4 regions of the Shewanella sp. ALD9 genome follow, and region 1 is predicted to be linked to each of the others. Evidence: predicted binding sites of a transcription regulator. Region 1 holds the regulator's gene; each other region holds the start of a gene.
What was found. The regulator sigma-54, encoded in region 1, starts transcription at its own class of promoters, with help from an activator protein. The targets are predictions, from matches to a motif close to GTTGGCACGNNNNTNGNNT.
Positions count from the first base shown of each region.

Region 1 (7,750 bases):
GGTACATATTTCTTATATGGAAAGCTTGTGCCAACTTTGATAAATATTTTTAGTTGTTATTTATCAGTGCATTACCTGTTGCCTGTAGTTTTGTTATTTTTGCGTCGCCAACCAGATTGGTGCAATTGCACTAATGTGGTGAGCATGTGCTGCCGGCAACACATTACGGTTGTGATTGTCGTAGCGCAGTATGGATGACAAATATGGCAAAAAAAGGTCACCTTAATGACAAGATGAAGGCAAGGTTTTCACCGAATGAGTTGTTGCCAGTTGATGGTTTGAAAAACGTTAACAAAGTGAGGCTGCAGACATAGCTGCAAAAGTGATCAGAGTACTAAGCGCTTGGTAAATGAGCTTATGTGTGAAAAAGACTTATGTGTATAGAGACGCCGCCGACGTCCGTAAAATTGCACTAGATAGCGCAATTTCGTTGGACGACATGATATGTACGATTTAAATCAATGGTTTAGTGCATTAAAAATAATGTAGCTAGGCCCAAAAATGCAAATAAGCCAACGACATCTGTTACCGTCGTTAACACCATACCCCCCGCCAACGCAGGATCGATATTTAGCTTTTTTAACATTATGGGGATAGTGGCGCCAGCAAAGCCTGCTACCGTCATATTAATCAGCATGGCACTGCCAATTAATCCACCTAATGCGATGTCGTCTTTCCAAAGCCATACCGCAAAAAAGACCAATACAGACCACATTAAACCGTTCAATAATCCGATGCTTAATTCCTTACCAATTAACCAGCGTGAGTTACTTTGGCCGATATGCCCAAGTGCAATCCCGCGGATGACGAGTGCTAGGGTTTGATTACCCGCAACGCCTCCCATACTCGGTACAATGGTCATTAAAATTGCGATGGTGGCGAATTGCTCTAAGGTACCTTCAAACATGTTACTGACAGATGAGGCTAGTAATGCTGCAAATAGATTGATGGTTAGCCATAGAGAGCGTCTCAGAGTGCTTTTAAGCACAGGGCCAAAGGTATCTTCATCATCATCCATCCCTGCCATTCCCATCATTGAATGTTCGGCATCCTCGCGGATGACATCAATAACGTCATCGATAGTAATTCGACCAAGCAATTTTGCTTGGCTGTCGACGACTGGGGCAGATATCCAATCCATCCGTTCAAATTTTTGCGCCACATCTTTATCGGACATCTCTACAGGAATACTTTCTAATTCTGTGTCCATAATACTGCGGACCGTTACGCTTGGATCGCATGTGAGTAAATCAGCTAATCTTACTCCGCCTAAAACATGATCATGGCGATCCACAACATATAAAGTATCAGTCGTATCAGGTAAATTTCCCCGTTGACGTAAATAGCGTAATACCACTTCGATATTGACATCGGGTCTTAGGGTGACGGTATCAGTATTCATGATACTGCCGGCAGTATCATCTGGGTAACCCAATGCTTGCTCTACTCTATCCCGGTCTTGGCTTCGCATTGATTTGAGCACTTTCTTGTAAACATCATCGGGTAAACTGCGAAGAATATAGGCCATGTCATCTGTATCCATGCCTATTGTGGCCTGGGCAAGCTTCTCTGGTGTCATGCTGCTAATAAGTGAATCTTTAAGCTCTTCACCTAATTCGTCAAGAATTTCCCCAGCATATTGTTGGTCAATGAGTTGCCATAACACCTGACGATTTTTGGGCGGTGATGATTCGAGAATAAGGGCGACATCGTTAGGTGACATGGTATGTAGCATGTTACGGGCATGGACAAACAGACCACTGTCTAGTGCTTGAACGAGTTGATTGAGACGTTGTTCTGTTATCTCATTGTCTAGGTACTCTTTACCCATATATCTACTTCCTATTCGTCATACTTATATTATTCAGTATGTCATTATTCTGGGTTTCTCAGGTTGTACAGTTCAAGGCGTATAAATGCAGAAATAGCTGTCTTTACGTAAGACAATGAAATGCAGAAATAGAATACTTAAATGACTTCTGCGGTGAAATTCTGCAGCAGCCAATGCTGCTTTACATACTATAGACGAACCACGTCACGGAAACAGAGTTGCACTGGATCCGTTGCTAGAAGCGGTAATGTCTTTATCATGTTAAACGCCAACTCCCGCAGAATGAACTGATACTAATGAGATTGGTATCAACTGCGAGAGATAAACCTAAGGGCTAATATTTTTGAGGGACTGATGTCTACTGGTGATCATCAATGTCGTGACAGTTTGGTTAGTATGGCCTAGTCATTTAGAGGCCGCATAAAATAAGGATGACGGTGGCTTAAAGCATGAGTAACTTGCAGCTATTCACACATTACAGGCTATTTATAAATTCAATGCGATTAAAAAATTAACAAGATTCATCAAATTTAGCATTAATGAGATCACACACTGCGTTTAATGCCACTTCAGCATCTGGGCCTTGAGCTGTCACCGTAATCATTTTACCGATACCACTTTCAAGCATTAATAGCCCAAGTACGCTAGCTGCGCTGGCGTTTTTTTCGCCTTGAGTTAAGGTGATGTTAGCATCAAAATCCGCCGCTAACATCGCGAGTTTTGTGGCGGCACGGGCGTGTAACCCCAATTTATTTGAAATGGTCACTTGGCGTTCAAGTTTGATCATTGACGCGATCCTATGCTCACTTAGTTATTAGTATCACTGATATTTAATTCTCTGTGGCGAGCATTAACCGTGTGTTTACTGCCTTGTCGAAATCGTTTTGCTAATTGATCTGCAATATATACCGAACGGTGCTGACCACCAGTACAACCAATCGCGATGGTAAGGTAACTGCGATTGTTACGTTCTAAATGCGGCATCCAAGTTTCAAATAGGTTTTCAATTTGCCAAATAAATTTATTAACTAATGGCTGACGACCTAAAAATTCTTGTACGGGCTCGTCTAAACCCGTAAATGGACGCAGTTCTATTTCCCAATGTGGGTTGGGTAAAAAGCGTACATCAAACATAAAATCTGCTTCTGTCGGCATGCCGTGTTTAAAGCCAAAAGATTCAAAGTTAATCACTAACTCTTTATCAACACTGCCTAATAATATTTGCCTAACTTGGTCGCTTAATTCGTAGATATTTAGCGCAGAAGTGTCGATATAGTGATCAACAATTTTTGCGATAGGCTCAAGTAAACGGCCTTCTAGTTTTATCGCTTCTTGCAGTGAAATATGATTTTTAGATAACGGGTGTAATCGACGTGTTTCGCTGTAACGTTTAAGCAATACTTTGTCATTGGAATTTAAAAAGAAACTGATAATTTCAGTGTCATTTTGAAGTAGTGCCAATTGGTCTTGAAGCACTTTACCTTGTTCTGCAATGTTACGAACATCAACGCTAATCGCAACCAAATCATTACTGCCTTTAAGCTGGGCTAATAATGTGCCAATGAGTGGTAAAGGCAAATTATCAACACAATAATATCCTAGGTCTTCTAATACTCTCAGGGCAACGGATTTCCCTGAGCCTGAACGTCCCGATACTATAACTAGTTTCATGCAGTAATAACCTGATAAAGTTCTGTTGCGTCGTGAGTTTTACGAAGCTGTTTCAATATTTGCTTATCGCTTAACTTTTGGGCCATGCTCGATAACGTGCCTAAATGTTGTTGGCACTGGTCTGCAGGTACTAACAAAGCAAATAAAAGGTCCACGGGTTGCTTATCGATTGCATCAAAGGCAATGGCTTCTTCACATTTAATAAATATCGCGATAGGGTGATCGATGGTCGTTAATCTACCATGAGGTATCGCAATGCCATTTCCTATACCTGTGCTACCCATTTTCTCTCTCGCTAACAGGCTTTCAAATACCTCTTGCGAAGACAGGGTTGGGTACTGGGCAGCGACTAAATTGCTGATGAGTTCCAGTACTTTTTTCTTACTGCCCGGTGTGGCACAGGTAGTGCATTCCGGCTGCAGAATGGTACAAAGTTCCATCGTTAGTGTTTTGTATTCTTCTCTTTGTGTTTAATTACCTGACGGTCGAGTTTGTCTATCAGGGCGTCTATTGCAGCATACATATCAGTACTTTCTGACATTGCAAAAATTTCTGCGCCATTAATGTTGATTTTGGCTTCTGCTTTTTGTTGTAATTTTTCTACATTGAGCACAACGTGTACATTATGGATCTGATCGAAGTGTCGTTCAAGCTTTGAAAATTTACTGTGGATGTATTCACGTAAAGATTCTGTTATTTCGACATGACGTCCAGTCAGACTTATTTGCATAAAAAATCCTCCATTGCCTAGTAGGTTATAAACTCTTACGTTGGTTTGAGGGCGGGATCATCATTGCTTCACGGTATTTTGCTATCGTACGACGAGCAACGTTTATGCCCTGTTCTGCCAGAAGCTGAGCCATTTTACTGTCACTCAGTGGTTTTTTCTGGTTTTCTGCGGCAACCAGCTTTTTGATAAAAGCACGAATGGCCGTTGATGAGCATTCCCCGCCATCATCAGTACTGACATGGCTAGAGAAGAAGTATTTTAGTTCAAATAAGCCACGAGGGGTATGCATATATTTTTGTGTGGTGACTCGTGAAATGGTCGATTCATGCATTTCTACGGCTTCAGCGATATCATTGAGCACCATAGGCTTCATGGCTTCTTCGCCATATTCAAAAAAGCCTTGCTGAAATTGCACAATGCAATTTGCCACTTTAAGTAAAGTATCATTACGGCTTTCAATACTTTTAATAAACCATTTAGCCTCTTGCAGATGGCCTCGAATAAATTGACTATCCGACGGGTTTTTACTGCCTCTAGCCATGGCTGCATATTGCTGATTAACACCAATTTTAGGCATGTTGTCTGGGTTTAACTCTACTACCCAACGGCCATTTTTCTTTAATACTGTGACATCGGGAATCACGTATTCATCATCCATGGGGGTAATTAATAAGCCCGGACGAGGATTGAGTGTCTGGATTAGAGTGATTGCGTCACGTAACTCATTTTCTTTTAGTTTTGTTTTACGCATCAATAATCTGAAATCACGGCCAGCAATTAACTCTAAATAGCCTTTAATTAACAAACGGGCATTATCGATATGGGGTGTGTCGTTAGAGTATTGCGCTAATTGAATAAATAGGCATTCGCTTAAATCACGTGCTGCAACACCCACAGGATCAAAGTGTTGAACGCGTTTTAATACCGCCTCAACCTCATCGAGTTCCACATTTTCATCACCCATGGCTTCGAGAATATCTTCGGTACTTTGGGTTAGATAACCGCGTTCATCAATGGCATCAATAATGGCGGTGGCAATGGCGAGATCGGTGTCTGAAAATGGAGTGAGATTTTTTTGCCATTCTAAGTGTTCGTACAGACCTTCGGTGGTTTCACCTTGAAAGGGCATGTCGTCATCGCGCATGCTTGCACTGCCTGAACCTGACATAGGTGAGGCTGTGTATACTTCATCCCATGTAGTATCCATGGCTAAATCATCCATGGTTTCTTTGGTCATGGATTCTGCTATGTCGACGGTGGAAGTGTCTTTTTCGACATTAACAATACTGTTGTCACTAAAGTCTGTATCCGCTTGGTCGCGGTTTTCTTTTAAGGAGTCTTTTGCTTCAGAAAACTCATCTTCTATTTCAAGCAATGGATTTGAATCTAATGCTTGTTGGATTTCCTGCTGTAGCTCCAATGACGATAATTGCAGTAAGCGAATGGCTTGCTGCAATTGTGGGGTCATGGTTAAGTGTTGACCCATTTTAAGTTGGAGTGACGCTTTCATTTACCGCTTATCCCTAGATGATTTTCCATAAAAATGACAATCTCGAACTGTAATAGATTGCCATAAACATCAATGACATTTAACGTTGTTTAGGTATCGTTCAATGAAATGAGTTAGCTAGACTAAAAGGCCAGTAAAGTAACTATAGCTTGAATTGTTCACCTAAGTACACAGCTCGAACTTGTTGATTACTTAATATCTCATCTGGTGTGCCTTCGGCAATTAAATTACCCTGGCTAACGATATAGGCTCGCTCACAAACGTCTAGCGTTTCACGTACGTTATGGTCGGTAATTAATACCCCTAAACCGCGGTTTTTAAGTTGTTGGATGATTTTTTTAATGTCGATGACCGAAATAGGATCAACACCAGCAAAGGGCTCATCAAGCAAAATAAATTTTGGATTAGCAGCTAAAGCGCGCGCAATTTCAACACGACGACGTTCACCACCCGATAACGACATACCTTGGCTGTCGCGTATGTGAGTAATGTGGAACTCTTCGAGTAGGTGCTCAAGCTGTTCAATACGTTGGTCTGTGCTGAGCTCTTTGCGAGTTTGCAGTACGGCCATTATGTTGTCGTAAACGGTGAGCTTGCGGAAAATACTGGCTTCTTGTGGTAAGTAACCTATACCTTTGCGGGCGCGCAAATGCATTGGATCGGCAGTAAGGTCGTCATCGTCAATCAATATTCGGCCTTTATCGCTTTTTACTAAGCCGACAACCATATAAAAGGTGGTGGTTTTGCCTGCACCATTGGGGCCTAAAAGACCGACAATTTGGCCTGTTTTAACCGTTAAACTCACATCTTTAACAACTTGACGAGCTTTATAGCTTTTAGCTAGATTTTCAGCGGTTAAGGTAATTTGGGTCATGGTTTGATCTGCTTGTTAACAGGAATTTCAGGGAGTTTTTGCTTTGGCGCCGACTCGTCTTGGAAATTCTCTGGTTGAATGATGGTGATTACCCGATCTTGCCCTGTACCAGTACTTTCGGCAATCAGCTCTTGAGCACTGATGTTGTACTTGATTTTATTACCGGTAACCTGGCTACCTGATTGATCCAATTTGGCGTTGCCAGTCAATGTGAGTGTAGTGGTGGCAAGGTCATAGCTAATTTCGTTAGCACTTGCGGTACCAATTTTACCGTCATCTAATTCTTGTGAAAATGTAGCCGGGGTGCCAGTAGCAATTAATCTCTTGCTGGTGGTGTTTTCAGGGGTAAACGCCCGTAACTGATCTGCATTGATATTAATCGTGCCTTGGACAATCGTTACCGGACCATTAAAAACAATTTGATTATTCTTAATGTCGGCAGACTGACTGACTGAAGCGATTTTCAATTCTTGTTTCAGATCCCCTTGTTTCGCTATAGCAGGCAAACTCAATATACAAAGTATGCTACTTAATAACATAACATTGGCGCGAGTGTGGAGACGATTAATGTGGCTCATATGTTCCTTCTACCTGGCTTAGTAGCGATAATTTTTGCGAATTCAAGTCAGCATGTAGGCCTAAACCTTGAATAATAAACCCTTTACCTTTGATGTACACCATCTCTTGTGAGGATCCTATCATAGTGGTTAAATCCACCGTAATAGCTTGGGTACTCAGTGACTGCAGGGGTTCTTCTATATCAATGGCATCAATAATAACATTATTTTCTAATGTGACTTTGCTGGTATTTTTATTCAATTGCCCACGGTCTGCACTTAATTGCCATTGTGCTTTACCGTTTTCAGGGTAAATGAGGTAGATAGGTTTGGTAAAGTGAGTGATGTCACTTGAGGCGTAATGCTCCATGTGTTCGGCGCTGACTCGACTTTCGACGAAACCTAGTTGGTTGAATTCTGTAGTGCGTAGGTTATCTGCAACAAAATCTGGGCGCTCAATACCGCGTATTTGTACCGCATCCATTTCACTGCGTTTTACTTGTGCTTGCCAGTACAATATAAAAGCAAGCCCAAAAAAAGCAATAATACCTAGCGTGACTCTACTCATATACTCATA
Region 1 covers NZ_PJCD01000001.1:533,882-541,631, forward strand. The annotation lists gene mgtE (magnesium transporter) at 467-1,831, opposite strand; gene CXF88_RS02450 (HPr family phosphocarrier protein) at 2,343-2,618, opposite strand; gene rapZ (RNase adapter RapZ) at 2,639-3,502, opposite strand; gene ptsN (PTS IIA-like nitrogen regulatory protein PtsN) at 3,499-3,942, opposite strand; gene hpf (ribosome hibernation promoting factor) at 3,945-4,232, opposite strand; gene CXF88_RS02470 (RNA polymerase factor sigma-54) at 4,258-5,742, opposite strand; gene lptB (LPS export ABC transporter ATP-binding protein) at 5,885-6,616, opposite strand; gene lptA (lipopolysaccharide transport periplasmic protein LptA) at 6,613-7,194, opposite strand; gene lptC (LPS export ABC transporter periplasmic protein LptC) at 7,181-7,741, opposite strand; gene kdsC (3-deoxy-manno-octulosonate-8-phosphatase KdsC) at 7,738-7,750, opposite strand, start outside.

Region 2 (7,750 bases), on a different contig from region 1:
CTTACCATGTCGGGATTGAGACTGGGGTATTCCCATTGCTCATCTTCATGGGGGTGGGTGCATTAACTGATTTTGGTGCGCTAATTGCTAACCCTAAAACACTATTGTTAGGGGCAGCGGCGCAATTTGGGATTTTTGCCACTTTACTTGGTGCTATTGCCTTAAATTGGGTGCCTGGGTTTGAGTTTAGTATGCAAGATGCTGCAGCTATTGCCATTATTGGTGGAGCAGATGGTCCAACGGCAATTTTCTTAGCGTCTAAACTAGCGCCTGAATTGTTAGGTGCTATTGCTGTTGCTGCATACTCATACATGGCGTTAGTGCCATTAATTCAGCCGCCGATCATGAAACTGCTAACCACTAAAGCCGAACGTGAAATTAAAATGGAACAATTGCGTGAAGTCAGTAAGAAAGAGAAGATTATCTTTCCACTGATGGTGCTAGGGTTAACCATTTTATTTTTACCTGCAGCAACCCCATTAATTGGCATGTTCTGTTTGGGCAATTTAATGCGCGAATCGGGCGTAGTGGATCGTTTATCGAAAACGGCGCAAAACGAGTTAATCAACATAGTGACTATCTTTTTAGGTCTTGCTGTTGGGTCTAAGCTATCAGCAGATCAATTTCTGCGTATCGAAACGCTAGGTATTTTAATCCTTGGCGCGGTTGCGTTTAGTATTGGTACTGCTTCTGGGGTATTGATGGCTAAATTAATGAGTAAGCTCTCTGGCGGAAAAATTAACCCACTTATCGGTGCAGCAGGCGTTTCTGCTGTGCCAATGGCTGCACGAGTAGTGAATAAGGTAGGTTTAGAGGCTAACAACCAAAACTTCTTACTCATGCATGCTATGGGACCTAACGTAGCAGGTGTGCTAGGCAGTGCTGTTGCTGCAGGTGTTTTGCTGGCAGTACTAGGCTAAAACTTACCAGATGATTCAAAAGCCAATGCCTTTGCGTTGGCTTTTTTGTTTTTATCTACTGGTACAAAATTACTTATACCTCTTTTGATGCATATTGGTGCACTTAAACTGTTTTATTGCACTGTAGTAGCATTACGTTATTTAATTGTTAAAATTAAAGTTATTCAAAATCAACCTGTTAATGTTTTGGCATGAAAAATGGATAGCAAAGGTTGGATATTTGATGAGCCATATCCAGTCTTTTTAGACAGTACAGGTTATCAATTTTACAACTAACTGACTGATAAATAATATTTAATAAATTCAATTTTAGCAAAGGCGCTATCGAGATATTCCTAAATGGATATCCGAAGCGCCTTTTTTTATTGTCAATTTTCATCACGGGGAAATAATATGAACTGGAAAATATCGTTAACTCAGCAGATTAAGTCTTTATTGCTGGGGGTCAGTATTGGGGCAAGTTTGTGTATCAACACTGTAAGTGCCGAAGTGGGCTTTCCTGAAAAAGAAGAGCTCAGGTTTGGTTTTATCAAATTAACTGATATGGCACCTATTGCGGTTGCTTATGAAAAAGGTTATTTCGAAGAAGAAGGTTTATACGTCACGATTGAAGCGCAGGCAAATTGGAAAGTGTTACTCGATGGTGTGATTGATGGTCGATTAGATGGGGCCCACATGTTAGCGGGTCAACCTATTGCTGCAACAATTGGTTACGGTACTAAAGCGCACATTATTACCCCATTTTCGATGGATTTAAATGGTAACGCAATTACGGTATCAAACGACGTTTGGGCCAAAATGAAGCCGCACATTGCTAAACAGGCAGACGGTTTTCCCGTTCATCCCATTAAAGCTGATGCACTAAAGCCCGTAGTTGAAGAATTTAAAGCGGCTGGTAAGCCATTTAATATGGGTATGGTGTTTCCGGTTTCTACACATAACTATGAATTGCGTTACTGGTTAGCCGCTGGTGGGATTCATCCTGGGTTTTACGCACCTCATAAAGGAGATACATCAGGGCAGATTGATGCACAAGCTTTGCTGTCGGTAACTCCGCCCCCACAAATGCCCTCGACACTGGAAGCGGGCACAATTAATGGCTATTGCGTTGGTGAGCCCTGGAATCAGCAAGCTGTGTTTAAAGGCATTGGTGTACCTGTGGTGACCGATTATGAAATTTGGAAAGATAATCCTGAAAAAGTGTTTGGTATTACAGCCGAGTTTGCCGAAAAATATCCAAATACCACTATACGCCTTACTCGTGCGTTGATCCGCGCTGCTAAATGGTTAGACGACAATAACAATGCTAACCGCCCAGAAGCGGTAAAAATACTGTCTCAATCTAATTATGTTGGTGCTGACTATGAGGTGATTGCTAATAGTATGACGGGTACGTTCGAATATGAAAAAGGCGATAAGCGCGCGGTTCCAGACTTCAATGTATTTTTTAGGCATCACGCAACTTATCCATATTACTCAGATGCGATTTGGTATTTAACTCAAATGCGCCGTTGGGGCCAAATTGAACAAGATAAATCTGACGATTGGTATAAAGACATCGCCGCAAAAGTCTATCGTCCAGATATTTATGCAAAAGCCGCGCAATCACTCATCGACGATAAGCTCATCCCCGCAGCTGACTTTCCAGATTTCAGTAAAGAAACCGGTTTCAAAGCACCGCAAACTCACTTTATTGATAATTTAGTTTATGACGGCAGCAAGCCTAATGCTTACATTAATTCATTTGTAATTGGATTAAAGCAAGGCGACAAGCTGTAACAAACCGTTAAGGAGTCTTGGATGAACAGTCTTTATTCTATTGCACAAAATCGCTTAATTGAACGAGGCAACATGGCAGTTGTTATGCTGAAAATAGCCGAGTTAAGTAGGGCGATACTATTACCGTTTATCGGCATTGCGATATTTTTAGCTCTGTGGGCGGTGACAGCTAATAGTATTGAAACCTCTCTAGGTAAGTTTCCGGGACCGGTTGCTGTCGTGTCGCAATTTGACAATTTGTATCAGGAGCATATAACTGAGCGCGAAAAGGCCGAGGCTTTTTATCAACGTCAAGAAACACGAAATGAGGCGCGTGTTGCTAACGATCCAAGTTATGTCGCCAAAGTACGTGCTTACACAGGTAAAGAAACTTTTTGGGATCAAATTGTCACTAGTCTAATTACCGTCATGAGTGGTTTTATTTTAGCGGCCATTATTGCTATTCCATTGGGGATTTGGATGGGGTTAAGCCGCAGTTTGCAGGCAGCAATTAACCCCATTATTCAAATTTTTAAACCCGTATCTCCACTCGCTTGGTTGCCTTTAGTTACCATGGTGGTCAGTGCGCTGTATGTCTCGCCGGATCCGCTAGTGTCTAAATCATTTATTAACTCCATGCTCACGGTCACCTTGTGCAGTGTTTGGCCAATGATTATCAACACTACAATCGGCGTGACGAGTATCGACAGCGACCTCATCAATGTCAGCAAAGTATTGCGGTTATCGGCAATAACCCATGTGCAAAAAATCGTCTTACCAGCATCTATCCCAATGATTTTTACCGGTATGCGCTTATCCCTAGGGGTCGCGTGGATGGTATTGATTGCCGCGGAAATGCTGGCGCAAAATCCGGGACTTGGAAAATTTGTTTGGGATGAATTTCAAAATGGTAGTTCTGATTCATTAGCGCGAATTATGGCCGCGGTGGTTGTGATTGGCTTTATTGGCTTTTTATTAGACCGAGGCATTCTGGCCTTACAGCATTGGGTATCTTGGGATCAATGAGGGTAACAACATGAGCACATTTTTAGAGATTAGCGGCGTTGATATGGTTTTTCCCACGCCTAAAGGATCTTTTACAGCGCTTAAAGACGTGAATTTGAAGATAAATAAAGGCGAGTTTATCTCTTTGATTGGTCACTCTGGTTGTGGCAAATCGACCGTACTGAATATTGTTGCAGGTTTATACCAAGCCAGCTCTGGTGGGGTCATTTTAAAAAGTACTGAAGTTAAAGCGCCAGGACCTGAACGGGCGGTGGTATTTCAAAATCATTCGTTACTCCCTTGGTTAAGTGCCTATCAAAACGTTGAGCTTGCTGTAAAACAAGTGTTTGCTGGCAAGATGAGCAAAACAGAAATGAAACAGTGGATTGAACATAACCTGCAATTAGTGCAGATGGATCATGCTATGCATAAACGTCCAGGAGAGATTTCTGGTGGAATGAAACAACGAGTCGGTATTGCAAGGGCGCTTGCTATGCAACCGGAAGTGTTGCTGATGGATGAGCCATTTGGAGCATTAGATGCGTTAACACGAGCACACATGCAGGACTCGTTAATGGAGATCCAAAGTCAGTTAAATAATACCGTGATTATGATTACCCACGATGTAGACGAAGCGGTGTTGTTGTCTGACAAAATTGTCATGATGACCAATGGTCCAGAAGCCACAGTGGGTGAAATTTTAACAGTCGACCTTCAAAGGCCAAGAAACCGCCTAGCGTTAGCTCAAGATACTGAGTACAACCGACTGCGTTCTGAGGTACTTAAATTCCTATATGAAAAACAACGCAAGATAGAATCACTGTCAGCAATAAAACAAGTATTTAAAATGCAAGATAAATCACAGACACCAATTAATGAAGCCGTTAAAGTAAGCAACAGTTAGTTTGCTAGTCGCACTGTTACGCTTTACAGCGTGTTGATAACTTAACTTAAAATAACTATTTGGGATGTAAGATGAATAAAAAACTGCTTGCGAGTCAAGTTGCGGATAAGGCTTGCCTAAATTCTGCCTTTACAAAAAAATGTGCCTTATCGGTACTTAGTTGTTCACTATTACTGGCTATGGGAAATGCTTCTGCAGCGGATGTTAAAGTCACATCAATCGCTGATGCAGTGACTCAGGGAACAGCAAATGTAGATTTGAATTTGCGTTATGAATCTGTCGATCAAGACAATGCGTTAAAAGATGCTGATGCATTGACACTTCGGACTCGTTTAACCTTTGCTACCGCTGAATATTACGGCTTAACAGCTTTAGTTGAGTTTGAGGATTCACGCAGCTTAGCAGGGGTTAATGATTATAATGACGCGATTGGCAACAATGCTGATTACTCTGTGATTGCAGACCCTGAAACAACTGAATTAGACCAGGCTTTCTTACAATACAAGCGTAATGGTTTTACTGCTAAAGCTGGGCGTCAAGTTATTGCTATCGATAACCAACGTTTTATCGGCCATGTTGGCTGGCGTCAAGATCGCCAAACATTCGATGCCGTTACTATGCAATATGCAATGAATGACTTTAGCGTTGACTATGGCTATATCTACAAGCGCAACCGTATTTTTGCAGAAATAAAAGACATAGATTCAAAAGATCACATCATCAATGCATCATATAATTTAGGCTTGGGTAAGCTAAGTGCTTACGGCTATCTGCTTGAGGAAGATACCAACCTTGATAACGGCGTTGACACTTATGGCGTGCGCTTTGCTGGTGCTAAAGATATCGACAAAATCAAACTACTTTATACGGTAGAATACGCCACACAAGATGCCGATACCGCAACCACATCTTATTCTGCTGATTATTTATTGGGCGAAGTTGGCGTAGGTTTTAGCGGGCTGACCGTCAAGTTAGGATACGAGCTGCTTGGGTCTGATAATGGTGAATATGGTTTTGCAACACCGCTTGCCACTTTACACGCATTTAATGGTTGGTCTGATCAATTTTTAGGGACGCCAGCCCAAGGGCTAGCCGATACCTATGTGTCTATTGGTGGTAGTATTGTTGGTGGTAATTGGGCGTTGGTTTACCATGATTTTGAAGCTGACGAATCTAGCGCTACGGTAAACGATTTAGGCGACGAAATTGACGCCGTATTCAGTTTACCAATTGATAAAAATTATACCGTAGGTGTTAAATACGCAGCTTATTCAGCAAGCGATGCTGGAGCCGGTAAAGTTGATACTGATAAAGTGTGGCTTTGGGCAAACGCTAAGTTCTAATTTGGCAAGCTAGTGAAAAAAGCGAGTATCAATTGATACTCGCTTTAATCTTCTTTTACATTGCGTTTTTGTGTCCAGTTTTGAAATCTATTTACCCCCCTAAGCTCAACCAAGTCAGTTAACTATTCCTGCTACTATCTTATGTAGATCCTAAAATTGCTGCTAATCCGTGGTCTCTAACGGTGCTAAATTAGACTGGCTTAGATAAAGTTCACTGCTTGCATAATCAATTTGTAATCTAAAGATTTGTAGTCATCCTGTATACTCGTCATCATCATTATCTTGTGTTCCTTTTGGGTTGTTATCGTATAATATCTGTTTAACTATCTTGTTAATTAGGCTAAGGAAAGCACAACACATGAAAAAATGGCTCGCGTTACTCGTTATAATTTTTTCGTCATATCAATGGTTCGTTTTACCGCAATATAGTGTGGCTGAATCATTCACCGATACATCAACCACCGCACTCAAATCTAACTCCACAGTGCAATATTCTGTAGCCCAAAATAACAATGCACTCATCCAGCAAGCATTTGAGCATCAGCAGGAAAATGTTCAGGTACAAGGTCTGGGAACCGTGGTTAAACTGCTACCAGATGACAATAAAGGCGCTAGACATCAAAGATTAATTGTTAAGATATCTTCTTCGATCACCGTATTAATTGCACATAATATTGATTTGGCGCCACGGATTGATGCGATATCGGTCGGTGATGAGATACAATTTTACGGTGTGTATGAATGGAATAACAAAGGCGGCGTAGTGCATTGGACTCATGACGATCCTAATGGCCACCACCTTAATGGTTGGTTGATGCATCAGGGTAAAACGTACCAATAGTAGATCGCAACCTACTCAGTGAATGCCCTAATCACAAGATAATGGCTTAGGTTGTTTTTGTGATACTGATATCTGTTTATGTGACGTGAGGACGACCTTACCTCTCTATTTCATCCGGGGACGGCCCCGTAACACAGAGGTGTGTATGTCTTGGTTTATTTTGGTGGTAGCGGGATTATTTGAAATTGTATGGGCGATAGGACTTAAATATAGCGAAGGTTTTACTCGTTTATGGCCAAGCGTCGGTACTATTGTCGCCATGTTGATTAGTGTTGGGCTACTGGGCATTGCGATGAAATCGTTGCCCGTTGGAACGGCTTATGCTATTTGGGTTGGAGTGGGAATGGTAGGGACTGCAATACTAGGAATGGTATTGTTTAATGAGTCAGTCACATTGATTCGATTAGTGAGTCTACTGTTAATTGTTATTGGCATTATCGGATTGAAACTGTCGGGTTCAACGTAGATCGTTTCTGATGTAGACGACTGTTGACCTAGATTTTTGGATGTGGAGCACTTTTCCAATTTAAGTCATTCCAGCGTTAGCTCAATAGCCTTCACTCATTTATGGGCGTTTATCTTTTTTGACGATTCACACTAAAAAGCCAGCACTAAAAAGTGCTGGCTTGTTTAAAAATGATCAAGGTATTTTAGGTCAAACCATACAATGAAAATATTGTTAAGCGGCTTGCTCAACCGGTTTTTCATCTGAGTAAAATTGCTCTACGTCCAATTGGCCTTCCGATTTTCCAATCACAACCGCAGTCATCATATCGCCAGTCACGTTAGTTGCCGTGCGGATCATATCAATAATACGGTCAATGGCTGCGATAAAGGCAATACCTTCCAGTGGTAAGCCTATCACGCCCAAAGTCACGGTTAACATCACCATCGCACTACCAGGAACTCCTGCTGTGCCGACAGACGCTACCGTTGCCGTTACCGCAATCAACATGTAGTCCGTCATATCGAGCGGAAT
Region 2 covers NZ_PJCD01000002.1:161,130-168,879, reverse strand. The annotation lists gene CXF88_RS04245 (sodium ion-translocating decarboxylase subunit beta) at 1-920, shown strand, start outside; gene CXF88_RS04240 (CmpA/NrtA family ABC transporter substrate-binding protein) at 1,314-2,699, shown strand; gene CXF88_RS04235 (ABC transporter permease) at 2,772-3,704, shown strand; gene CXF88_RS04230 (ABC transporter ATP-binding protein) at 3,715-4,587, shown strand; gene CXF88_RS04225 (alginate export family protein) at 4,659-5,930, shown strand; gene CXF88_RS04220 (DUF3465 domain-containing protein) at 6,289-6,771, shown strand; gene sugE (quaternary ammonium compound efflux SMR transporter SugE) at 6,917-7,237, shown strand; gene CXF88_RS04210 (dicarboxylate/amino acid:cation symporter) at 7,451-7,750, opposite strand, start outside.
Region 2: CXF88_RS04240 (CmpA/NrtA family ABC transporter substrate-binding protein) is a predicted target of sigma-54. The motif match lies at 1,106-1,124, and genes of this name have one in related genera.

Region 3 (7,750 bases), on a different contig from region 1:
TTGATACGTTCTGTTTGGCTAATAACATCCGTTAAGCGGATACCAAATTTGTCATTCACTACCACAACTTCACCATGAGCAATCAGGGTTCCATTAACCATAACGTCTAAAGGCTCACCGGCTACACGATCAAGTTCGACCACCGAACCTTGGTTGAGCTGGAGTAAATTACGGATACTAATAAAACTGCGACCCACTTCCATGGAAATCGTTACCGGAATATCTAGAATACCGTCTAACTTGGCAGCTTCTTCTTTCGTGATAGGTCTGGAATCATCGACTAATTCATCAAGCTCTACTTGTTCTGCTTCTTCTAAAGCCTGCTCCGCCATTGCTGCAGCCCAGTCATCGCCTGTATCTTCTGTGCTCATTCTACTTCACCTTATAAATCTGAAATATCACGCGACTTGCCTTTGCGAGTCACTAATTGCATCTCTGTTTTAACCGTTTCTGGCCGCGGAATTTTCTCACTGATTTTTAATGCTAAATTATCGCGCGATTTACCCATTTTACAACGATAAGTCGGTAAACCTTCAATTCGCATCATAATGTGTTCAGGTAAATCTATCGGGATAATATCCCCAGCTTTAAACCCCATCACATCACGTAATGTCACTTCATGTTCAACAACATTGACATCAAAACCGACCTGCACGTCCATGATTTCATCACGTAATGCTTGCGACCAGCGCATATCAGTATCTTGTTTATCACTTTGAACACCGGCATCGAGTAATTCACGAATGGGCTCAATCATCGAATACGGCATGGTAATGTGGAAATCACCACCGCCGCCATCAACTTCGATATGGAACGAATTAATCACGACCACTTCTGTCGGGCTGACAATATTCGCCATTGCAGGATTCACTTCAGAGTCGAGGTACTCAAACTCCACATCCATTACTGGTGCCCACGCTTCTTTATAATCTTCAAAAATAATTTTAAGCAACAACTGTACAATACGACGTTCTGTTGGTGTAAATTCACGGCCTTCGATTTTGGCATGAAAACGGCCATCACCACCAAAGAAATTGTCGACCAGAATAAAGACTAAACGTGCTTCCATGGTGATTAATGCAGTGCCTTTAAGTGGACTGAAACGCACCATATTTAAACTGGTTGGCACAAATAAAGTATGTACATACTCGCCAAACTTCAGCATTTGTACGCCATTGATCGACACTTCGGCTGCGCGACGCATCATGTTAAACATACTGATGCGTAAATGCCGTGCAAATCGCTCATTTACGATTTCAAGCGTGGGCATACGGCCACGCACAATTCGATCTTGAGAAGAGAAATCATAAGAACGCGCATCAGCGCTGTTCTCTTCTATTTCATCATCATCAACATCATCAACACCATGCAAAAGCGCATCAATTTCATCTTGGCTTAATAAATCACTCACATTATCGCCTTAGCAGTTAATGCTTTTGGTTATTGCATTACAAAGCCAGTAAACAGGACTTTTTCAACAACTTTCTTGCCTGTTATTGGTTGCAGCGTATTTTGAACATTGAGTAACGCTAACTGACGTAGCTCATCTTTACCGGCTTGGGTACTGAGTTTCTGTACGTCAGCTGCACTAAAAGTAGTTAGTAATGCATCTTCAATCAATGGAATATGTTTTTGTGTAAGCACACTATCATCACCACGCACCATTAATTGAACTTTAATTTCAACCAGTCGAGCTCGGTCAACGCCGGGCAAATTAAATAGGAAAGGTCTCGGCATACCGACATAATTAGCTTCTTCCATCGACATAGGTTTGGCATCTGTAGATGTCTCTGTTTCTGTTTCTGTCTGAGAGTCAGTATTTTCAGGTTCATCAGAGCCCATAAAAAACCACACGCCGCCCCCAATAAGCAAAGCCAACACTAAACCAATGCCACCAAAGATGACTAATTTTTTGCTTTTTTTTCCGCCTTCAGCGGCTTCATTCAATTCTAATTCTTGTTCAGGCATTCTGGTTCCTAATCAACATTGTGATTAATATTGAAACTTAGCTAAGTAGTCAGCTTTTATTGAAAAGTCATATTATTGCTATAGGTTACCTGCTTAAGCATAATAATCTATAGCTGAATGTAAACTCCTTGATGGATTTGTCATCAAGCTGACCTCTTGTGCTGAAATTTCATCCAACTGACTGTCTCCCCCACCTTGATTAGATGATTGTTCATGCGGTTGTTCACTACCACCATCACCTTGGGACACTTGGCTGTCTGTCAGTTGCAATCCTTCTTGAGCCAGCATATCGCGTAATCGAGGCATAGCTTGTTCAACTATATCGCGGGTTTGCGACTGCGCTACATGAAACTGTACTTGAGTTTGATCGCCCTGGATTTGAATTTTAACCGTTAAATGTCCAAGTTCTGGTGGATCAAGACGAATTTCAGCTTGTTGAATACCATTACTGACCATGGTTATTAACTGCTGTTTCATTACAGGAGAAAAACGCTGGATCATCTCTTGCATCTGAGCACCAGGCTCTCCCTGTGGTCTTAACGATAGCTGAAATTGTGGAACATCACTTTTATGAATTGGCGTAAAACTACTTTGGTTTGAAAATGTTTTATTATCAATTTCACTCGCACTAATATCATTATCTATTTGCATTAAAACAGAAGCGGCGTCACTACTTACTTTTTTACCGACAACAGTATCAAGCACTACCGAAAAATCCGCTTTAGATAATACCGATGCTTCAACAGTTCCGTCTGTTTTGATATTTGTTCCAATACTTTGCTTATTAATATCATTTACTATATCACCACCTAATATCGAGTTTGTATTAAGTGAATTTGTCGGCAAGGTTGATGCTGTAGAACCTAAATTAGATACCGAAGGTGAAATGACATTATCTGTTGAACGGCTTAACGGCGAAGTCGATATCGCATGCGGCTGATTGAGTAAAGTCTTGTCAAGTTCGTCCGGTATGACAGTATTATCGTCCAACTCAACATCACCGTTTATTGTCGTAATTGTCGGCTCATCGTTGAAAATAATATCTTTAGATGTTTCATTATTAAACTTTTTTTCAAAATCCCCATTAATATCGATAATATCTTGTTGATCAATATAACTAAAATTACTGTCTATATAATCTCGTTTTGGTGATATGTTTACTAAACCTTCTAATCCAGCTGCAGCTAATTCAAGTATAGAATCATCAACTACAGGCTGTTGTAAATTAAAGTCATTGACTAATTGTGTTAAATTTTGGTTATCTAACTCCAATAATTCTACTGGTGCTAATCCAGAAAAAGCAGTCAATTCTTGACGTTCTTCTGCTGTTAGTTGAGTCAAAAAATTTTTTGAAGTGACAGAATCATCAGGAACTTCAATCAAATCGGCAAATAAATCATCCACTAAACTTTCTTCTGCAATAAAACTGGAGTCTTGAGACTCGGTCAATTCAGTTGGAATATCTAATCTCTTATTCCCGGACCAGTCACGTTGATCAGTATGCGGCAAGATATTTCCGTCTGAAGGATGAGATTTACTGAGTGAGTCAGCCATATTAAGTTGAGCAAAAATAAGATCAATATCGGCACCATTTTCAGTGTTACTGATATTAGTGAGATCTGTAGAATCTTTTAAAGGGTCTACTATCGCATCAGATTCAACCATCGACAAAACTTCACTAGAGACAACTGGCGAAATATTAGCAACAGGCGATTTAGCTAAACCTGATTGATTCGCCTGATGAAAAGCAGATAAGAATGATGTATTTTCAACACCTTGTATCATATCTTTGCTACTTGCATCAGCTGTTTTACTGCTATTGCCAAGTAAAATATTGCTCAACTGCTGCATAATCTGCTCCACTCTATCATGTGAGGTTAACGTTATTTGTCGCCGGTATTTTTCTAACAACATCAAAAACGGCGAATTTAACAATGTACTTTGAAGTGACGAAACCGCGCTATAAAGAGTTGTATCCATCTACAGAAACTGTCACTTCGCTGACGATTATTGTTTTATTTAATATTACTAAGCAATTAAGGTGCCAATTGATGTTTACTAGAATGACTTTGTTTGATTGAAACAGAATAAGTATTGGCAAGGTACATATAGTAATAACGACGCAGGTTCATCACTGACCGTGATATGAAACAATAAAATAGATTAACTATGGTAGTGTTATTTAAGATTTCGGCGAAAATATTGCTGCATAGCAAATTCATCAGACATTTTTTGTTCGCGCTTAGCTTCTATCACCATCGCTTTAGTTGCTTTTTGGCTTAATAGCATCTCTACCGCTTTGCGTTTTTGTTGTTTTTCTTGCCAATGAATTTGACGATAACCGACTTGTTTTTCAGCATCTTTAACCGCGGCAACTTGCTGAATAATCGCGCTATCGACTTGACGAATAAATTGATGAAATTGATGGTATTGGTTAGCACGCAATGTAGTCCCCGTATGCCCTTCCATCTGTTTCATATAATCTAAACGATAGTTGTTTAGCGCGTCCAACTGCCCCTGGCGTTTTTGTTTTTCGAATTGCGCCGACTTAAGCTGTAATGCAGCTTGATCTTCAGCTGCCGTGGCTAACTTCAGTACTGTTAATAGTGGGTCAGTTCGAGTCATTGATATTATCCCTGACACTGTGCGGCAATTTGAGTCAACATGACTCGGCTTTCTTCAAACGTCACCGGGTCTTTAAACCCCTGCCGCAAAAAGGCATTCATTGCAGGTTGTAAGCGTATGGCATTATCAATCCTAGGATCGCTGCCTTGTGAGTACGCCCCAATTGAAATCAGATCGCGATTTTGCTGATACAGCGAATACATCTGTTTAACTTTACGCATCGCTTCTAAATGTTCTTCACTTATCACCATTGGCGCGACACGGCTAATCGATGCTTCTACATCAATAGCGGGATAATGGCCCGAATCAGCAAGCTGACGAGATAATACAATATGACCATCTAAAATTGCTCGAGAAGCATCGGCGATAGGATCTTGTTGGTCGTCACCTTCGGTTAATACCGTATAAAAAGCGGTAATCGAACCTTGTCCGGCACCGCCATTACCCGCTCGCTCGACCAGACGCGGTAACTTAGCGAATACTGAAGGTGGATAGCCTTTGGTGGCAGGTGGCTCACCGACAGCAAGAGCGACTTCTCGTTGTGCTTGTGCGTAACGCGTTAAACTGTCCATCAGCAATAGTACATCGTAACCTAAATCTCTAAAATACTCGGCGATACGCGTGGAAGTTTCACAGGCTCGTAAGCGCATTAACGGAGAAGTATCCGCTGGTGCAGCCACAACGACTGAGCGCGCACGGCCTTCTTTACCTAAAATTTCTTCGATAAACTCTTTAACTTCACGACCACGCTCGCCCACTAACCCCACCACAATAATGTCGGCTTTCGATCCTCGAGTCATCATGCCAAGTAGCACACTTTTACCCACACCAGAACCGGCAAACAAGCCCATTCGCTGCCCTTTACCAACCGTTAACATCGAGTTGATGGCACGAACGCCGACATCTAACGGCTCAGTAATCGCTCGTCGAGATAATGGATTAATATAAGGACCATGACGCGATGCATGTTGATCTGTATTAAGCGGGCCTAAACCATCTAACGGCACGCCGCTACCGTCTAATACTCTGCCTAATAATGACAAGCCTACATTTAATCCTGATTGTTCACCTAAAGGCTTTACACGGGCACCAGGTAAAACGCCTCTGAGCTCTTCAATAGGCATTAAATACAGTAATTTGTCATCAAAGCCGACAACCTCAGCAACCAACTCGCCAACCATGGTTTCAATAGAGCATAAACTACCAACCGGCGCGCGGCACCCAGTCGCTTCAAGCGTTAAACCAACTACCCTAACTAACTGGCCGCTTGCAACTGGTCGCAGCGGTAACACGTGTTTATGATGTACCGCGAATTTGTTCAGTAGTTTATGTTGACGAGTGCTCATCGTTATTTCCTTGAGATAGGTCTTTCGTCTGTTGCTGAGCGTCTGCGACTTTACCAGCTGTTGAGGTATCGGCTTGTGCATTTGAATTAAGAGGCGCATTTGAATTAAGAGGCGCACTTGTATTAAGAGGCGCACTTGTATTGAACGTCGTGCTTGTATCGAGAGTTACACCGGCATCAGAATCAACAACATCAGAGTCTTCAGCATCGATTGACACTGCCGAAGAAGCATCAATTTGTTGAACTAACGGTTCAGTAACCGCATCAGCGCCCAGCTCTGACTGATGATCTGTAAAATGATCTTGGCCAATATCTGCTTTATCAGCTCGACCAGTACTGTCGGTTCTACCAGCAAGTTCAGCTACTTGCTGATGTTCATTGAAATTATCGACTGCGGTGGTTTGATATTGTGGATGAGTTGATTTTTGCTGTTGCACATTTTTAGCTAACTGATTCGACTGGGCGTCTAATTCACTAAACACTTGGTTAATACGCTGCTCTACACGTAAATCGACAGCAGAACGAACGCTTTCAATCATACAGTCACCATTAGATAACGTCGGATCGATATCGATTTGCCACTGGTTTTTTTGCAGTTGCTCGGCACTGTAACATTGGTTTACGAGTTCAGCATCAGCCTGATTAAAGCGTAATTTAACCAACTGTTCTTTTAATGGAAGTGCGTCAACGCCTTGGCGTAGCGCCGATAATATATGCTCTGGATGAGTCTTAAGCTCATGACCGATAACCGATTTGGCTAAACTGATTGTCATGGCCAACAATTCCGCTTCAATTTCATTATCTAAGATGGATAATGGCAACTCGAATTGGGAAATAATGTGGTTAAGTTGTGCAATAAGTTCATTGGCTTTAATTTGCCCAGCTTCTAATCCTTGTTGCTCGCCTTGAGTGAAACCTTGTTGATGACCTTGCTCCAGTCCTTCTAAACGCCCTTGCTCTAATCCTTGTTGATGACCGTCTTGCTTACCCTGTTCAAACCCTTCTTGCTCAGCTGCAGCACGAATCTCTTCAATTTGCGCCATCGTCGGTGGCGCCATCGACTTCTCAGCCCCAGTAACAGGACTAGGTGTGTGAGCTTCAGCGAAATGACCAAAAAAATTTGAAGGTTCTAGACTGCTATCTTTGGTAATATCAGGTAGCTGCCAATGACTAAATTCAGCCTCGCTATCGGTAGTGAGTGCATCTTTAGGCGGTTTTGATTCTGGCATAATTCATCACTTGTGTTGTTAAAAACATTGGCTCAAAACAAAAATATTAACAGTAGTACACAATATTAAGAGTAATACTAACAACCTAATAATACAGATAGCTGACAGATATCCAAATAGAAATACCCGCCAGTACTGTCACACTAATGAATATGCGGATGGTTACAAGAACTCGTCACCACCGCCGCCGCCTAGCATAATCTCACCACTGTCACTGAGTCGACGAGCAATAGACAGAATTTCTTTTTGTGCCACTTCAACTTCACTAATACGGATAGGTCCCATGGCTTCTAAGTCGTCACGGAGCAATTCAGCTGCACGTTTAGACATATTACCCAGAATTTTCTCTTTCAACGCTTCGTCCGCACCTTTGAGTGCTTTCATCAGCACATCTTGCTGTACTTCTCGTAACAATGCCTGAATACCGCGGTCGTCAACGTCAATGAGGTTTTCAAACACAAACATCATGTCTTGTATTTGCTGCGCCATTTCTTCATCTGACTCACGCATGGTTTCCATGATTTGACTCTCAACACCGGTATCGAGATAGTTCATGATATTAGCAGCCGCTTTTAGGCCACCC
Region 3 covers NZ_PJCD01000002.1:16,763-24,512, forward strand. The annotation lists gene fliN (flagellar motor switch protein FliN) at 1-371, opposite strand, end outside; gene fliM (flagellar motor switch protein FliM) at 383-1,411, opposite strand; gene fliL (flagellar basal body-associated protein FliL) at 1,441-1,968, opposite strand; gene CXF88_RS03575 (flagellar hook-length control protein FliK) at 2,062-3,819, opposite strand; gene fliJ (flagellar export protein FliJ) at 4,147-4,593, opposite strand; gene fliI (flagellar protein export ATPase FliI) at 4,599-5,939, opposite strand; gene fliH (flagellar assembly protein FliH) at 5,920-7,167, opposite strand; gene fliG (flagellar motor switch protein FliG) at 7,330-7,750, opposite strand, start outside.
Region 3: CXF88_RS03575 (flagellar hook-length control protein FliK) is a predicted target of sigma-54. The motif match lies at 3,999-4,017, and genes of this name have one in related genera.

Region 4 (7,750 bases), on a different contig from region 1:
AGGTATCACCAATGCCATCGCCATCGGCGTCGACATCATAAACCCCTGCCGTATCAACATTTACAGGTTCACCGTCAACTGCATAAAACGCTACCCAATTACTTTCGTTAGTATAAGACGCGTTCAAAGGTTTAATAAAATAAGAGGTCATAATATGTGACTCACCTAGTGAATCATAAATAGTGACCGAGGTGGAATTATTAAAGGTGTCGGAATCTGCAGGATCAAAATTAGCAGGATCCAATGCTGACTCACCCACATTAAGGTTCATCTGTATGCCAATGCTTGCCGACTTAACTGGGCTACCCGCTGTATCAGGGATTTTAATCGGTTGGGTTGTGGTTAAACTGACCGATGTAGAGTTGCCTTCTTTATCAACAGGAAAACCTTGTAAAAAGTTACCCGCTGAATCGACCATATAATTTTCGGAGTCGACTTTAAACGCACCGGCACGAGTATAAGATTGATCTTGAGTGCCTAGCTCAGATGATGTGACGAAAAAACCGCCACCACTGATCGCCAAATCAAGCGAGTTACTGGTAAATTGTAAACTACCTTGGTGAAACTGTTGCGCAACCTGTGTGGTAGTGACACCGCCACCCACTGCAGTTTTACCGTTCGAGAAAATTGAATTGGCATAAACATCAGCAAATTCAGCACGAGACTCTTTAAAACCAATAGTATTGACGTTAGCGATGTTATTCGCAGTTGTATTTAAGTCTTTTTGCGCGGCAGCGATACCACTCAATGCGATGTTAAATGACATATTACACCTCTCACAATTAATTCATTTATGATGACAACTAACGGTTTGTTGTTAGCCGTACTATGTTTCAGATACTGCGAGTACGTCAGATAACTTAATTCCACCTACTCCACGCAAATTCAAAATTGCTCCTGTCGCTACTGTGCCCAATGACACACTGGTAACATGAGCGTAAGTCGATACGGCTAAATCTTGTGACGTTCCATCGACTTTACCACTGGCCTTAATGGCATAATTACCCGCTTTAGCTGGGTTGCCATTTTTATCTAGACCATCCCAAGTCACATCAACATTGCCGCCTTTACTGCCGTCAACATTAAAGCTCTTAATAAGTTGACCAGCCTCGTCTTCAACCCTTACCGTAATCGTTTCAATTGCTGAAGGTGTACTAATCACCCCTTTTATCTCAGAACTTTCAGTAGAGATAGCGCCGGTATCAGAAGGAATGAGCACTTTACGGCCAACCAAGCCTGAAGCTTGTAACGCCTGGCTAGAACTCATCACAGTATTAAGGTTAAGGATTTCATCATTAAGATTTGAAATACCATCGACTGTAGAAAACGATGCCATTTGGGCAATCATTTGATCGTTATCAACCGGTTTAAACGGATCTTGCATCGACAATTGCTGACTGAGTAAAGCAAAAAAATCTTCTTGCTTTAACATCTGATCTTTTGATTCAGGGATAGCACTTTCTTCAGGCAAACGAATTCCGTCAAGGAAAGGATTACCCGTAGTTGTGCTGGTCGTATTTGTCTGTACAGAACTTTTCGTTGTAGCGCTAGTATTAGATGCACTACTGGATTGTTGCGGTAAAGACTGACTGTAAGAATTAACGAGGCTCATTGTTACCTCCTTGAATAATCATACTATTTACCCATCCTTAATGTCTGTTGCAACATAGACTTTGTTGCATCAGCCACCTGAACGTTCATTTGATAAGAACGCGATGCAGAAATCATATCCGCCATTTCTTCCATCACATTGACATTAGGTTTATAGATAAAACCATCCCCATCCGCCATGGGATGGTCTGGCGAGTATTCTTTTAATAATGGCTTATTACTTTCGACAATGCCTTTAACGGTTACGCCAGGCGAACTGTTTTGCTGGCTATTGGCTTTTAGCATTTCGGCTTCAAAAACAGGATGACGCGCGCGGTAGGTTTTATCGACACTGCTAGACACAGAATCAGCATTGGCAATATTACTGGCGGTGGTATTCAAACGCACTGACTGCGCAGACATACCTGAACCAGAAACATTAAAAATATTAAATAAACTCATAATTAATCACCTCGCAATGCTTTACGCATGCCACTAAATTTTCCCTCAAGAAAGCCTAATGACATTTGATATTCGAGCGCATTTTGCATAAATGCTGCTTGCTCTTTCTGCGTATCGACAGTATTACCATCGCCAGTATCAGCTTGATTTGGCATACGATATTGAACATGCTGTTGACTTAACGCCGTTAAATCAAAATGTTTCTCTGTGGTTTGGCTCATACTCAAGCCTGTCTGATGCGAGCTTGCCGCTTGCATAGCAGAAGCAAAATTGACATCTTGAGCTTTATAATGAGGAGTATTGGCATTGGCGATATTACTTGAAATCACTTCTGCTCTTTGAGCTCGAATGCCCAAAGAGTATTGGTGAACACCTAATGCATTATCGAAATTAATCGCCATAAAATTGCCTCCATCAGCTAACTGGTAGAAATAAAGCAAAGGTTATGCCAACAATTTAATTTATGAGGTAATAAAAGATAAAAACAAACATGCCGACGAATGTCGGCATGATAAATAGATTAAGTTATTATATTATCTAGGTTTTCTTTTGATAATAAATCCCAGGATTACAGCGAACCATATTAAATTCTTCGGTTAATCCCGCAAGAGATTCTGACGCACCCAAAAATAAAATACCTTTAGGATTAAGTGCGGCAGCAAATTGCCGCAAAATTTTAGCCTTTGCCTCAGGAGCAAAGTAAATCAACACATTGCGGCAAAAAATAATATCGTATTTACCTAATAGGCTATAACTTTCAAGTAGATTATGGGCTCTAAAGTTAACTAATCGCTTCACATTATCTTTAACTTTCATGTTACCCGAAGGTAAAGCATCAAAAAACTGACGTTTACGTTCTTCAGACAAACCACGAGCAAGTGCTAAACCATCATATTCAGCATTTTTACAACGATCTAGCATAGAAGGTGATAAATCTGTTGCCTGAATTGTCGCGCCTCCTGGTAAAGCACCAGGTTTACGTTGTTGATATTCCAACACCGTCATGGCCAACGAATAAGGTTCTTGACCTGAAGAGCACGCAGCCGACCAAATTTTTAATGGCCTGCCAAGCTTACTGTATTCAGGCAATAGAGTATTGTGCAGTAATTCAAATGGATAACGGTCTCGAAACCATAACGTTTCATTGGTGGTCATCGCATCTATCACTTCAGCGCGCAGTTGCCGTTCTATCGGTTTCATCGACTTTTTAACTACCTCAGACAAAGAAGGCAAATTATGCTTCCCCATCAAAGGCGCTAAACGACTGCGGACTAAATATTGTTTGTTCTCACCTAACACAATACCGCTATGCTGTTCTAAAAACAGCCTAAATTGATTGTACTCTGCTTCAGCAAGTGATTTATCTGTCACATTATCTTCCTAATAGGTAAGCCTATGAACTCAACCTCCAATATTTTGCAATCTTTTGCAATAATAAAAGGTTTATAAACTTAAATGTTTGTTAACCGCAGCGGCTAACTCATCGGGGTTAAACTTAGCAATAAAGTCGTTAGCCCCTACTTTTTGTACCATCGCTTGGTTAAATACACCACTTAATGATGTGTGCAATACTACTTTAATATTCTTTAATTTTGGATCATTACGAATTTCAGCCGTTAAGGTATAACCATCCATTTCAGGCATTTCAATATCAGAAATGATTAACGGAATTTCAACTGAAACATCATCCATTTCTGCGGCAATACTTTTCAGTTTTTCCAGCGCCTCTCTACCATCTTTAGCGGTATCGATTTGCAGATTTAATGACTCTAACGAACGAATAATTTGTTTGCGTGCTACAGCAGAATCATCAATAACCATAATATGATAATGCTGTTCTCTATCAATAGTTAATGCTTCATTGAGCTCTTTACTGATAGAAGTCTTAACCGGTGAAATTTCATCAAGAATTTTTTCAACATCTAAAATCTCTACCAACTCACCTTCAATCTCTGTCACCGCAGTTAAATAAGAAGAGCGGCCAGAACCTTGCGGTGGAGGCATAATCGCTTCCCAATTCATGTTGATAATACGTTCAACTGAACTGACTAAAAAGCCTTGAATACTACGGTTATATTCAGAAATGATAATAAAGCAATTTTCTGTTGATGTCAGTGGGCGTCCACCCGTTGCGGCACTTAAATCGATAACGGAAATGGTTGCGCCACGAATATGAGCAACACCTTTAACAAAACGGTTTAATTTAGGCAACGTAGTCAGTGGTGGGCATTGCAAAACCTCTTTCACTTTAAACACGTTAATGCCAAACCGTTGACGGCCGCTAAGCCTAAACAATAGTAGCTCGAGTCTGTTTTGCCCGACAAGTTGGGTACGTTTATTTACTGAATCTAAAATGCTCGACATAACAAGGCCTTGTAGTTAACTGTCACCCAAAAGGATAAAAATTGTTCTTTGAAATTATAGTAAACCTTGGTTTAGCATAATACGGTTAGTACATATCTTACTGATGGTCACTCAATTTGAGTGTAAACCATCACCAATGTAACAAATACATCTCAATTTAATGAATCAAAAAGTGGGCATGCAACTTGCTTTAATTTTGTATAAATTAGCTCGCACTGTGAACTGACACTTTTTTGACGAAGGGATAATGTTATTCTTATGTCCCCTAGCCCATTTATTTTAGCTTATTGTGTATGCAGAGATTACTCGCATATTTTTCGTTTTTCAAAGTATAGGTGCATTCTGGCAAAACAAGCTAGTATCTTCATTATGAAAGTATTTTTTTTATGTTTTTTGTGTTCAATAACATTTTCTTTGCCTGCAATTGCTAGCGAAGAAATTATCACACCTTCACTATCGACCATTTATGCGTTAGCTAAAGAGGCGGTAGCCAAAAAAATTGATGCTGACTCAAAAGCTAAAGTGCAAATAACCCCACAAAACCTTGAGGGCAGAATCAGTCCACCAGCCTGTTACCCACCGATTAATGTCGAACTTGCCAGTGAACGGGCTATTAGTCGAAATAACATGGTAAAACTCAGTTGTAATAGCCCTGACTATGACTATCCATGGCAAATGTATCTCTCTGTTCGAGTCGAAATCCAATACCCTGTTGTGGTGGCCAACCAACTATTGTCCCCTGACCAAATTATTGGCGAACATCATTTACAAGTCATGTATGTTGACCAATATAGCTTAAAAGGTCAGTTTTTTTCCGACACCACGACATTAATCGGCTCGCGGGTGAAACGTCGGGTAGCGAAAGACTCTCCAGTATTAAGTAATAACCTGTGCTTTGTTTGCAAAGGTGACACTGTTTCTATTTATGCTAAAACCACTAATGTAGAAATAAAAACCCTTGGAGAAGCACTGCGTGATGGCAATATCGATGAGGTTATCAGAGTAAAAAACAGTAACACTAGCAAACAATTCGATGCGGTTGTAATTGGCGTTGGCGAAGTTGAAGTAAGAATGTAAAATAGCGTTAAAGTTTTTTCCTGGGGTGCCGATAGCCTGATTGGAAAACCTGATTCATTACGCTGGAGCCTCCCATGGCAATTGATATTAAGCATAACACTGCTACCAATACACAAATGCGCACTGCACGTGACACGCAGTCTGCTACGCAATCTACAACTACTGCAGCCCCAAAATCAGCTGCACCGGTTAAAACAGATTCCGTTAGCATTACCTCTCAAGCTCAACAGCTTCAGAGCGCACAAACAAAAATGGCATCGTTACCAGAAGTAGACCAAAAAAAGGTCGCTGAAATTAAGCAAGCAATCTCTGAGGGACGATATAAAGTCGATCCAGAAAAGCTTGCAGCGAATATTGCCAGCTTTGAAGCAGAGCTAGGCGGTTTATCGTTTGACAGAGAGTAACCGTTAAACGTTACTCTTTAACTTGTTTTAACGACACACAGATAATAGGTGCAAACTTGCATCATAGAGCAGTGTTAGTTAAAAAAACCTAAGAGTAATTTATGACAGAGTTAAACCAGCCATTACACAAGCAAGCAAGCGAAGATCAACGCAAAGAGCTACACCAACTGCTTGATAGTCAAAATCAGACATTAACGCAGCTGAAATCGCTGATTGTTGAAGAGAAAGCGGCATTATCCAAACAAGATGCCGACAAACTGCTGGCGCTTTCCAAAGATAAAACCCAGTGCTTATTCAATATGAAAGCCACTGACGAAAAACTGGCAAGCCACTCACAGCACAATCTGCTCACCACCGATACTGAACTGGTACAACAAGTCTCACGAGCTAAAACTATTCTCGCCGAGTGCAAAGACATCAACAGTCAGAATGCCAGCTTGATTGAGCTCAATATCGCCAGCCTCAATCGATTTGCCCAGGCATTACAAGCCAGCCGCAATGCCTCAAGCTTGACCTACAATGACAAAGGTAAAACCTCTACCATTTCAACACTGGGCAATGACTTTTCAGCCTAATAAAACTTAGCAACAGCCTAGAGCGCTGCGCTGCTAGGACGCTTCGCGGCTAGAGGCTATAAAATCTTAGCAGCGAAGCTGTCCCTAGAAGCGCAGCGACCCTAGCAGGACGTAGTCTGCCCTAGAACCTAGCAGGACGTAGTCTGCCCTAGAACCTAGCAGGTGATTTATTGAGCTAGCATAGCTTGGCGTAAACTTTGTTGTACCGGAGTTTCACCTAACCAAATCTTAAGTAAAGCCTGACGAAATGCCTCTCCAGCAATATCTCCCTGAGCATTACCATTTTTGATACTGCTCACGCCCTTGCCTTTTTGGGTGACAAAAGTAAATTGATCACCGTCGACAATTTCATCTGCAAACAATTGGGTAAAATGTTCAATATCTTTGGCAATTGAGTGCGTGTCATTGTCGGTAGCAGCTTCAAAACCGTCAGTAATGGCATCACGCATTTTGTTTGAAGTGATCATCCCAGAAGTAATCGTTAGCTGGATCACCGCTATCGGCTGAGTAAGCACATCTTCTAGAGTGTGCACTTTTGTCGGCAGATATAAACTACCCACATATAAATCCATAAAAAACTTACTGCGTACACCAGCGCCATTCAATATCAATGGCTGCTCTGCTACTGTAATTTGCTCTGCTACATCAACATCTGCAATCATGCTAGCTTGCGCCAACAACGGCATCATTAACGATAAGCTCAATCCAATTGAAGCTAATAATTTCATATAAACTCTCTAAAAAACTGCAATATCAACGACTACACCATCAGCCGTTTAACCAACAACCGCAACTCAAGTCGGGTAATTTAACCGCGAACGCCTAATTTATATTGGCCATTCTGTAGAAACATCAATGCTTGCTTGTGCTTTGGCGAGATTAAAATTGGACCATCATCAAAAAATAAAAAGCACTTCCAATTACGCACAAACACATCCCAGCGAGTTTCAACAATTTGGTATTTTTCATAGCAAAAGTACACCACCGCATCATCAGGCCATTGAATATGCGCAATAATTGCTTCAGGCATCGCATTATCATTAGAATCCCATGCCGACTGCCAATGCTCCGTTGCCGCCCAAGCATCTTGCTTTATTGGCCAATCACCTTTTTCAAACAGCTCTGCACGACTGCTCTTATTGCTTATCCACTTATCCCACACTTCCATGGCACTTTTATCGGTCAATGGCTTAATCAAGGCCTTATCATCATCTGATACAGGCAAATCTTTATGGTTAAAAATCCACTTACGCTTATAAAGATCAAACGGAATATATG
Region 4 covers NZ_PJCD01000002.1:46,602-54,351, forward strand. The annotation lists gene flgE (flagellar hook protein FlgE) at 1-766, opposite strand, end outside; gene flgD (flagellar hook assembly protein FlgD) at 827-1,612, opposite strand; gene flgC (flagellar basal body rod protein FlgC) at 1,636-2,052, opposite strand; gene flgB (flagellar basal body rod protein FlgB) at 2,055-2,453, opposite strand; gene CXF88_RS03715 (protein-glutamate O-methyltransferase CheR) at 2,590-3,423, opposite strand; gene CXF88_RS03720 (chemotaxis protein CheV) at 3,496-4,416, opposite strand; gene flgA (flagellar basal body P-ring formation chaperone FlgA) at 4,786-5,493, shown strand; gene flgM (flagellar biosynthesis anti-sigma factor FlgM) at 5,568-5,897, shown strand; gene CXF88_RS03735 (flagellar protein FlgN) at 5,999-6,472, shown strand; gene CXF88_RS03740 (chalcone isomerase family protein) at 6,640-7,200, opposite strand; gene CXF88_RS03745 (DUF2947 domain-containing protein) at 7,281-7,750, opposite strand, start outside.
Region 4: flgB (flagellar basal body rod protein FlgB) is a predicted target of sigma-54. The motif match lies at 2,487-2,505, and genes of this name have one in related genera.